Regions from separate parts of the Streptomyces sp. NPDC058240 genome, predicted to be linked through region 1. Evidence: riboswitches for the same ligand, from Rfam matches in the RefSeq annotation. Region 1 holds a riboswitch; the other holds the start of a gene.
What was found. Region 1 has a riboswitch for S-adenosylmethionine ahead of ACFVX4_RS00780 (aminotransferase class V-fold PLP-dependent enzyme). Riboswitches for the same ligand answer to the same signal wherever they lie in the genome.
Positions count from the first base shown of each region.

Region 2: another riboswitch for S-adenosylmethionine. It lies ahead of ACFVX4_RS14470 (hypothetical protein); the one in region 1 lies ahead of ACFVX4_RS00780 (aminotransferase class V-fold PLP-dependent enzyme).

Region 1 covers NZ_JBHVWT010000001.1:168,501-173,321, reverse strand. The annotation lists gene ACFVX4_RS00790 (cytochrome bc complex cytochrome b subunit) at 1-1,069, shown strand, start outside; gene trpD (anthranilate phosphoribosyltransferase) at 1,193-2,257, shown strand; SAM riboswitch class IV at 2,343-2,460, shown strand; gene ACFVX4_RS00780 (aminotransferase class V-fold PLP-dependent enzyme) at 2,633-4,009, shown strand; gene ACFVX4_RS00775 (Lrp/AsnC family transcriptional regulator) at 4,086-4,367, opposite strand; gene ACFVX4_RS00770 (rhomboid family intramembrane serine protease) at 4,364-4,821, opposite strand, start outside.
Region 2 covers NZ_JBHVWT010000006.1:130,695-135,515, forward strand. The annotation lists gene ACFVX4_RS14455 (cytochrome P450) at 270-1,637, shown strand; gene ACFVX4_RS14460 (hypothetical protein) at 1,729-1,941, shown strand; gene ACFVX4_RS14465 (DUF4232 domain-containing protein) at 2,136-2,672, shown strand; gene ACFVX4_RS14470 (hypothetical protein) at 2,701-3,108, opposite strand; SAM riboswitch class IV at 3,157-3,266, opposite strand; gene ACFVX4_RS14475 (cytochrome P450) at 3,481-4,743, opposite strand; gene ACFVX4_RS14480 (cytochrome P450) at 4,740-4,821, opposite strand, start outside.

The DNA.
Region 1 (4,821 bases):
GCCGATCGTCGGCACGTACATCTCGATGTTCCTGTTCGGCGGAGAGTTCCCCGGTCACGACTTCGTCGCCCGGTTCTACTCGATCCACATCCTGCTGCTGCCGGGCATCATGCTCGGTCTGCTGGTGGCGCACCTGATCCTGGTCTTCTACCACAAGCACACGCAGTTCGCGGGTCCCGGCCGCACCAACAAGAACGTCGTCGGCATGCCGCTGCTGCCGGTGTACATGGCGAAGGCCGGCGGTTTCTTCTTCCTGGTCTTCGGCATCATCGCCGTCATCGCGGCCATCGCCTCGATCAACCCGATCTGGGCCATCGGCCCGTACCGCCCGGACCAGGTGTCCACCGGCGCCCAGCCCGACTGGTACATGGGCTTCGCCGAGGGTCTGATCCGAGTGATGCCGGGCTGGGAGATCAACCTCTGGGGTCACACGCTCGTCCTGGGTGTGTTCATCCCGCTGATGGCCTTCGGACTGGTGCTCGCGATCATCGCGGTCTACCCGTTCGTCGAGTCCTGGGTCACCGGCGACAAGCGCGAGCACCACATCCTGGACCGCCCGCGCAACGCCCCGACCCGGACGGCCTTCGGTGTCGCCTGGATCACCGAGTACGTCATCGTCTTCATCGGCGGTGGCAACGACCTGTGGGCCACGCACTTCCACCTGTCGCTGAACGCCATCTCCTGGTTCGTCCGGATCTTCATCTTCGTCGGCCCGGTCATCGCGTTCATCGCCACCCGGCGGATCTGCCTCGGCCTCCAGCGCCGCGACAAGGAGAAGGTGCTGCACGGGCGCGAGTCCGGCATCATCAAGCGCCTGCCGCACGGTGAGTTCGTCGAGATCCACGAGCCGCTCGGCCCCGAGCAGCTGCACACGCTCACCGCGCACGAGCAGTACAAGCCGGTCGAGATCGGCCCGACGGTCGACGAGAACGGTGTCGAGCGCAAGGTGCCGGTCCTGCAGAAGCTGCGGGCCCGGCTCAGCAAGGGCTACTTCGGCGAGGACAACCAGATCGCCAAGCCCACCGCCGAGGAGTACAAGGAGATCACCAGCGGCCACGGTCACCACTGATCGCTTGAACTGATCGCCACAGCAGGAGCCCCGTCCATTCGATGGACGGGGCTCTTTGCCGTCCACGGCGCTCGATAGGGTGGAGGCGATCCCTTTTACCGGCTGTGGACCCAGGAGCGGACCATGAACGTTGTGACCCCGATCGGCGGCGACAGCGTGGCGGACCGTTCCTGGCCCGGCATGCTGAACCCCCTGCTGCGCGGTGAGAACCTCACCGCCGACGACACCGCGTGGGCGATGGACCGCATCATGAGCGGTGAGGCGACCGATGTGCAGATCGCCGGGTTCGCGGTGGCGCTGCGGGCCAAGGGCGAGACGATCGACGAGGTGTCCGGCCTGGTACGGGCGATGTACGAGCACGCCCACACCATCCACGTACCCGGTCGTACGGTCGACATCGTCGGCACCGGTGGTGACCTCGCCAAGACGGTCAACATCTCCACCATGTCGGCGATCGTCATCGCCGGCACCGGCGCCAAGGTCGTCAAGCACGGCAACCGCGCCTCCTCGTCGGCGAGCGGTTCCTCCGATGTGCTGGAGAAGCTCGGCGTCAACCTGGACCTCTCCGCGCAGCGGGTCGTCGAGGTCGCCGAGGAGGCGGGCATCACCTTCTGCTTCGCGGTGAAGTTCCACCCCGCCCTGCGCTACGTCTCCAGGGCCCGCAAGGAGCTCGGCGCGCCGACGACGTTCAACATCCTCGGGCCGCTCACCAACCCGGCCCGGGTGCGTTCGCAGGCCGTCGGCGTGGCCGACCTGAAGATGGCGCCCATCGTCGCCGGGGTGCTGGCCGGGCGCGGCAATTCGGCGCTGGTCTTCCGCGGCGACGACGGTCTGGACGAGCTGACGACGACCGCGACCTCGCGGGTCTGGGTGGTCCGGGACGGAGCGGTGCGCGAGGAGGCGTTCGACCCGCGCGACGTCGGTCTGGAACTGGTGCCCGTGCAGGCCCTGCGCGGTGCGGACGCCTCGTACAACGCCGATGTGGCCCGCCGGGTGCTGGGCGGCGAGCGGGGACCGGTGCGCGATGCCGTGCTGCTCAACTCGGCGGCGGCGCTGGTGGCGCTGGACGCGGCGGACGGCACGCTGAACGAGCAGCTCGCGGCCGGGATGGCGAAGGCCGCCGAGTCCATCGACTCCGGGGCGGCGGCACGTGCGCTGGAGCGCTGGGTGGCGGCCAGCAACGCCTGAAACAGGCGCAGATGTGGCGCGGGGCGCAGTCCGGATCCTGGACTGCGCCTTGCGCGTCTTCGTGCGTATGGCAAGATGCTGGTCAGGTCATGAGTGACAGCGACTACGGCCCCGGCCCGCTGTCCGGCAACCCTCCGTCCGTGGCGGGGTGCCCCGGGTGAAGACCAGGCCGTAGGCAGCGAGGTCTGCGGCAAGCGCGGGCCCCTCGGCATCTGTGAATGCCAACCCCCGGGGTCCTGGTCCCTAGGGAGTCTCTTGTGAGCACGCGAATGCGATAGGGCCGTCGGCCCTCCTCCGCACACCCCTCTTTTCTCCGCTGCGCTGCCGCGTTTCCGCCGGCGCATGCAATTCGCCTGCCTCTTACGGGAGTTCGCCATGTCTGTCTTCACCGCTGCCGCCGACCAGTCGCTTTGTGCCCCTCTGCCGGTTCTGGGCAAGGATGTGACGGTTCCGCTGGTCACGGGTGGTGAGGTCACCTACGCCGCTCTCGACTACGCCGCCAGCGCCCCCGCCCTGCAGCGCGTCTGGGACGACGTCGCCGCGTACGCCCCGTACTACGGCAGCGTCCACCGCGGGGCCGGTTACCTCTCGCAGCTCTCCACGGACCTCTTCGAGAACAGCCGCGCGACCGTCGCGGAGTTCCTCGGCTGCCGCGCCGACGACCAGGTGATCTTCACCCGCTCGACCACCGACTCGCTGAACCTGCTGGCCGCGGTCGTCCCGGCCGACTGCCAGGTCTTCGTGTACGAGACCGAGCACCACGCCTCGCTGCTGCCGTGGCGCGACGCCCGGGTGACCTACCTGAACGCCCCGCGCACCCCCTCCCAGGCCGTCGAGACGCTGGAGCGGGCCCTCGCCGACCGCGACCCCTACGGCCCCGCGCTGGTCTGCGTCACCGGCGCCTCCAACGTCACCGGCGAGCTGTGGCCGGTGAAGGAGCTGGCCGCCGCCGCGCACGCGCACGGTGCCCGGATCGTGCTGGACGCCGCGCAGCTCGCCCCGCACCACCCTGTCGACATCGCCGAGCTGGACGTCGACTGGGTCGCCTTCTCCGGACACAAGCTGTACGCGCCCTTCGGCTCGGGCGTCCTCGCCGGCCGGTCCGACTGGCTGCAGCAGGCCGAGCCCTACCTCGCGGGCGGCGGCGCCTCGCGCAAGGTCGCCCGTCGCACCGACGGCGGCGTGGACGTCGAATGGCACTCCACCGCCGCCCGCCACGAGGCCGGTTCCCCCAACGTCATCGGGGTGTACTCCATCGCCTCCGCCTGCAAGGCGCTCACCGAGGCGGGCTTCGACAACCTGGTCGCCCGGGAGCAGCACCTCGTGGGCGCGGTCCGGTCCGGCCTCGCCGAGGTCCCCGAGGTCAAGGTGCTCTCGCTGTTCGGCGACGAGGCCCCGCGGGTCGGCGTCATCTCCTTCGTGGTGGAGGGCTGGAACAGCTCGCACTTCGCCGCCGCGCTCTCCGCCGAGTACGGCATCGGGGTCCGCGACGGACTGTTCTGCGCCCACCCGCTGGTCCGCACCCTGCTGGGCAGCGACCCGCAGGAGGTCGGGGAGTGCGGCGCGCCGGAGGCCGAGCCGGGCGAGCGCTCGCTCAACGCGATCCGGGTGAGCTTCGGCGCCGGTACGCCGGACGAGCACATCGAGCGTTTCGTCCGCGCGGTCAAGGAACTGGTGAGCAAGGGCGCCCAGTGGAAGTACCGCACCGAGGACGGCCGCTGCGTCCCGGACCGGGGTGCGGCGCAGCTCTGACGGGCACACAGCACTTCGGCGGGGGACGGGCAGCCGAGCCCGTCCCCCGCCGAAGTGTCACACCGTGGGGGTGTGCCTACGCGTCGAGGCCGATGGCGAAGGCGGCCTCCAGGTCGTGCTGCGAGTAGGTACGGAACGCCACATGCGTGTCGGTGGCCTCGACGCCGGGGATCTTGCTGATCCGGCCGGGGATGACGTCGGCCAGATCGTCGTGCTTGGCCACCCGGACCATGGCGATCAGGTCGTACGTACCGGTGACCGAGAAGACCTCGCTGACACTGTCCAGCGCGGCGATGGCCTCGGCGATCTCGGGAATCCGGTCCACGCTGGTTTTGATGAGCACGATCGCGGTGATCACGGCTGGCTTTCTCCCTCGGTGGCCGTGGCTGGTGCCTTCACTCTATCCGTACGCCGGTAACGCCCCCAGGCGTAGAGAAAGCCCAGGGCGAAGCCCACCACATGGGCCAGATAGGCCACGCCCGGCCCCCCGCTGCCCGCGCCCTGGACCGCCAGCCACTGCAGGACGAACCAGAAGACCAGCACGATCCAGGCGGGGAAGCGCAGCGGCAGGAAGAAGAGGAACGGGAACAGACTGGTGACCCGGGCCCTGGGGAAGAGGTACAGGAACGCCCCGAGCACCGCCGAGATCGCTCCCGAGGCGCCCACCAGCGTCTGGTCGGACGTGGCATGGGCGGCCGCGTAGGCGACCAGGGCGAGATAGCCGCTGATGACGTAGAAGAAGGTGAACCCGACCCGGCCCATGCGCTCCTCGGTCATCGCCCCGAACACGTACAGGAAGAGCACGTTGCCGA
Region 2 (4,821 bases), on a different contig from region 1:
ACCTCGCGGGACGGGCTCCGACCAGGGGCCCGGCACACCGCAGGACCGCACCTCCGGACGGGCCGGGTCCCGGGCCCGTCCGGAGGCGGCGGACAGTTCCTTCTCCGCCACCCTGCCGCCCGCCCCGGCTCCCGGGGCGGCATCGCGCGACTACCCTCGACAACTCACGTACCGCAGAAGGCCGATGACATGTTCCACGGCGGGCGGTACCGCTGAAGTCAGGTCGCCGCGCACCGAATCGGGTGCGCCACAAGGGAGCGGAGACTTTCATGTCCACGGAGACCGGCCAGGCCGTCGATGCCGAGCCGCGGAGCCACAGGATCGTGCCGGGACCGAAGGGGCTGCCGTTCCTCGGGAGCCTGCCGCAGTTCGGGAAGAACCCTCTCGCCTTCTTCGAGCGGCTGCGCTCCCACGGGGACATGGTGGGCTGGCGATTCGGCCCCAACTCCTGTGTGTACATAGCCGATCCGGACTGCATAGGCGAGCTGCTCACCGAGACGGAACGCTCCTTCGACCAACCGGCACTGGGCATCGCCTTCCGGACCGTGATGGGCAACGGCGTGGTTGTCGCCCGCGGCACGGACTGGCGACGGAAGCGGTCACTGGTGCAGCCCTCCGTACGGCCCAAGCAGGTGCGGTCGTACGCGGCGACGATGGCGAGCAGCACGGTGGAGCTGGCGGACACCTGGTCGGGCGGTGAACGCATCGACGTCAAACGGGAGATGGCGGCGCTGACGCAGCGGATCGCCGTGCGCACCATCTTCGGCGTCGACACGGCGGCCGACGCGGAGGCGATGGGCCGGGCGATGGATGTGGCGCAGCAGGAGATCGGCAAGGAGTTCGCCGGTATCGGCGCGCTGTTGCCGGACTGGGTGCCGACTCCCGGCCGGGCCAGGATCAAGAAGGCCGCGGCGGTCATCGACGCCGAGGTGGGCCGGGTCGTCGCCCGTCATCGCGATGGCGGGGACGAGCGCCCCGACCTGCTGAGCCGGCTGTTGACCGCGGTCGACGAGACGGGCGCACACCTCACCGACCAGGAGATACGCGACGAGACGGTCACGCTGTACATCGGCGGGCACGAGACGACCAGTTCCACGCTGGTGTGGGCCTGGTATCTGCTGTCCCGCAATCCGCGGGTGCGTACCGCGCTCACCGAGGAACTGGAGCGGGTGCTCGGTGACCGGGAGCCGGAGTTCGACGACTACGCGCGGCTGACGTACACCCAGTCCGTGGTCAAGGAGACCCTGCGCCTCTACCCGACGATCTGGCTGGTCACCGGTGTAGCGAAGGAGGGTGCGCGGATCGGCGGTGTGCCGATGCCGGAGGGCACCCGGGTGTGGACCAGCCAATGGGTGACCCAACGCGACGCGCGATGGTTCCCCGAGCCGGAGGAGTTCCGCCCCGAGCGCTGGGATCCGGAGACGGGCGACGACATCGCGGAGTACGCCTGGTTCCCGTTCGGTGGCGGCCCCCGGGTCTGCCTGGGCACCCGGTTCGCGATGGTGGAGGCAGTGCTGATCCTGGCCGTGCTGGCGCGCCGTTTCGAGCTGGACGTGGACCCGGGCGTCATCGGTCCGGTGCCGTCGCTGACGCTACAGCCGGACCGGGAAGTGATGGCGACGGTCCGGACACGGTGAGGCACACGGGGCGGGGTGCCGCGCGGTGGGGGCGCCGGTCCCCCTGGGCCGCCCCGTAGGCTGCCGCGGCCCGAGGCGCCGCACGCCGTCCGTGCCGGTGCTGCTCGGCACGGCGTGCGACGAGATGCCGGGCACCAGCCGCAGGCACCACGACCGGACGGGTGGTCGGGCCCATGAGCACGACGCGTGGATCTGGGCCGTGGCGCTGCTGGCGGCGCTCGTCACGGGAGCACTGATGGTCACCGCCTTCGTCCTGCGCACCCGCGGTCGCGCGAGGCGGGACGGCGCGACAGGACCCGGGTGACCCTCCCGGGTCCGGACGCGCACCCCGTCCCGGCACCGGACACATGGCCCGTCCCGACACCAGATATGCCGAACCGATATGTCCGATCTGTCGCGGAGATCGGGTCATGCGGTTCACACTGTCCATGTCGGTCCCACCGGCCGACGGGCCGCCCGGCCGTTTCCGCAGGCTGTCGATCCAACGGGAGAAACACCATGCGTCTCCGCTCCGCTCTCGCCGCCGCGCTCTCCGTCACAGCCGCCCTGACACTGACCGCCACCGCGGCGTCGGCAACGACCGGCGCCGCGTCCGCCGACACCACGAGCCGCCTCGGAACCTGCCAGGAGAAGGACCTCGAAGTGCACGCCGCACCCGGCGGACAGCGGAACGTCGCCCGTCTTAGCGTCACCAACAACGGCGACCGGGCCTGTGTGGTGGACCGGGTCCCCACCATTACCTTCAGGGGCCTCGACGGCTCCGCCGAGGCCGTCCCGCCCGCCGGGAGCGGACCCTACGCACTGGCCGGCGGCGAGCGGGCGTACGCCGCCGTGCGCACCGCGGACCCGGCGGCCGCCGAAGGCCACGTCGTCGGCAGCCTGTCCGTGGCGGCGGACCCCTCCCATCTGGGCGTCGCCTTCCGCGCGGCCACCGTGGGCATGCCCGAGGGAGTCCACGTGTGGGTGCCGGTGACCACCCTGTGGCAGGAATCGCGCACCGCGGCGGACAGCGCGCTGGCGGACGCGCTGGGCTGACGAGCGGGCTCTGCGGGCCGGGCGGGTCCTACAGGCCGTAGGACGTGCCGCCGACCGTCCGCCGCGGGTCGGGGGCCGTCGTCGCGCACAGCGGCCCGCCGTCGAAACCGGCGTTGACCAGGGCGGTGGCACGGCCGGCGGAGTCCACCAGCTTCAGGGCGTGCCACCGCGGCAGCCAGAACACCCGTCCGCGGTGCTCCGTGAGCAGTTCCGTGAGGGCTGCCGGAGCATGCGTCCACACCTTCGGCAAGTCCTCGGCGTGGTCGAAGGCGGGGCGCAGCCCGACCCAGCCGTCGGCGCCGACGTCACCGGAGGTGAGCAGGAGTTCCACGGCCTGGCCGGGCTCCTGGTGGCACTTCTTGGCATGGATCCAGTGGACGTGGTGGCCGGGGCCGTGGCTGGAGCAGCCGTCGTTCCGGATGAGGTGGGGGAGCATGGTTCTCCGCCTTCCCGAGATCATGGACCCCAGGTGCTCTGCCCCGATGGTCCGCTGTTCCCCATACGCCGCGCATGAGGCCGGTCGTCACCCGGAGCACCCGCAGCGGAGCGGGGTGCCGTCCAGTTAGCCGGGGCTGTGCACTGGAACTCATGACCTGCGAGAACTGTATCCCACGAGCGACGGTGCCCGACGGGTGGTCAGTTCTCAGAGGCTGTCGGGTGACCTCGGATCGGAAAAGCGGACGCGGTCTGGTGCGTGCGGTTCCAAGGCGGAGGAGGGAGGCGACGCGGAGCGTCGGCGACCGACGACAACGCGGGAAGCGTGCGTGCCAGGGCGTGGCCGCCCGGTCCGAGATCACCCGACAGCCTCTCAGCCGTGCAGCAGGACCGGGAAGGCCTCCATGTCGTTCTGCGTCATCACCGGCAGCTTGCGGACCTGTTCGTCCGCGATGGCCGCCCGCAGCCCGGGGAAGCGCGCGAACAGTGCGGGCAGGGCGATCCCGGCCTCGACCCGGGAGAGCGCCGCCCCGGGGCAGATGTGGGGGCCGTGACCGAAGGTCATGTGGCGGATCGGGGTCGGCCGGGTGATGTCGAAGTCGTCGGCGTCCGTACCGTGGTGCTCGATGTCGCGGCCGATGGCGCGATAGGAGATCACCACTCCTTCGCCCTTCGCGATCACGTCGTCGCCGATCCGGATGTCCTCCGTGGCGAACCGCATCAGCAGATGGGTGGTGGGGGTGTCCCAGCGCAGGGTCTCCTCGATCACCGTCTCCCACGGGATCTCGCCGTCGAGCACCCTACGCAGTTGGTCGGGGTGGGTGAGCAGGGCGCGTACGGCGTTCAGGATCAGCCCGATGGTGGTCTCGTGACCGGCGGCCACCATCGCCTTGAGATTGCCCACCACCTCTTCCTCGGTGAGCGGTTCGCCGCCCTCCTCGGCAAGGATGAGCGCGCTGGTGAGGTCGTCGGTCGGGCGCGCGGTCCTCTCCCGTACGAGAGCGGCGTAGAAGACGTCCAACTCGGCCAGCAGCGCCAGGCGTTCCTCCTGCGGGGTGAGCATGGAGAAGAACGCCTTGTACCGCCGCATCAGCATGGGGTGCTCGGCCTCGTCCACGCCCATCAGCATGCCGACGACCCGCATCGGCAGCGGCTGGGCGAAGACGGACTTGAGGTCGACCACACCGTTCTCGCTCCTCTCGCCCTGCTCGGCGAGGGCATCGAGCAGTTCCTCGGTGAACTTCTCGATGTCCGGGCGTATCTCCTCCAGCCGGCGCGGCGTGAGTGCCTGGGAGGTCTTGGTACGCAGTCGCCGGTGCTCGGCACCGTCCACCGTGAACATGGAAAGCCCGGCGTCGATCATGCCGATCAGCGGCCACTCGTGCGTGACCTCGCCGCGCTGCCAGAGTCCCCAGGCGTCGAGGTCCTTCACCAGGCGGGGATCGACGAGCAGTTGGCGGGCCAGGGCATGCCGGGTGACGGTCAGGGCCGGAACGCCGAGGAGCTCGATCCCGGCGAGCGGACCGGCGTCACGCAGTCGCGCCGTCTCACCGTCCAGGTCCTGGACCAGCGGGTCGATGACGACGGGCCCGCCGCTCGAAGCGGCCTCCCGGGCAGCGGCGTGCGGGCAGTTCAAGACAAGTCTCCTGTCGGGCGCACGGGGGCGAAGCGGACGGGCAACGCGGTCATCCCCCGCAGGAAGGCGGACTGCCGC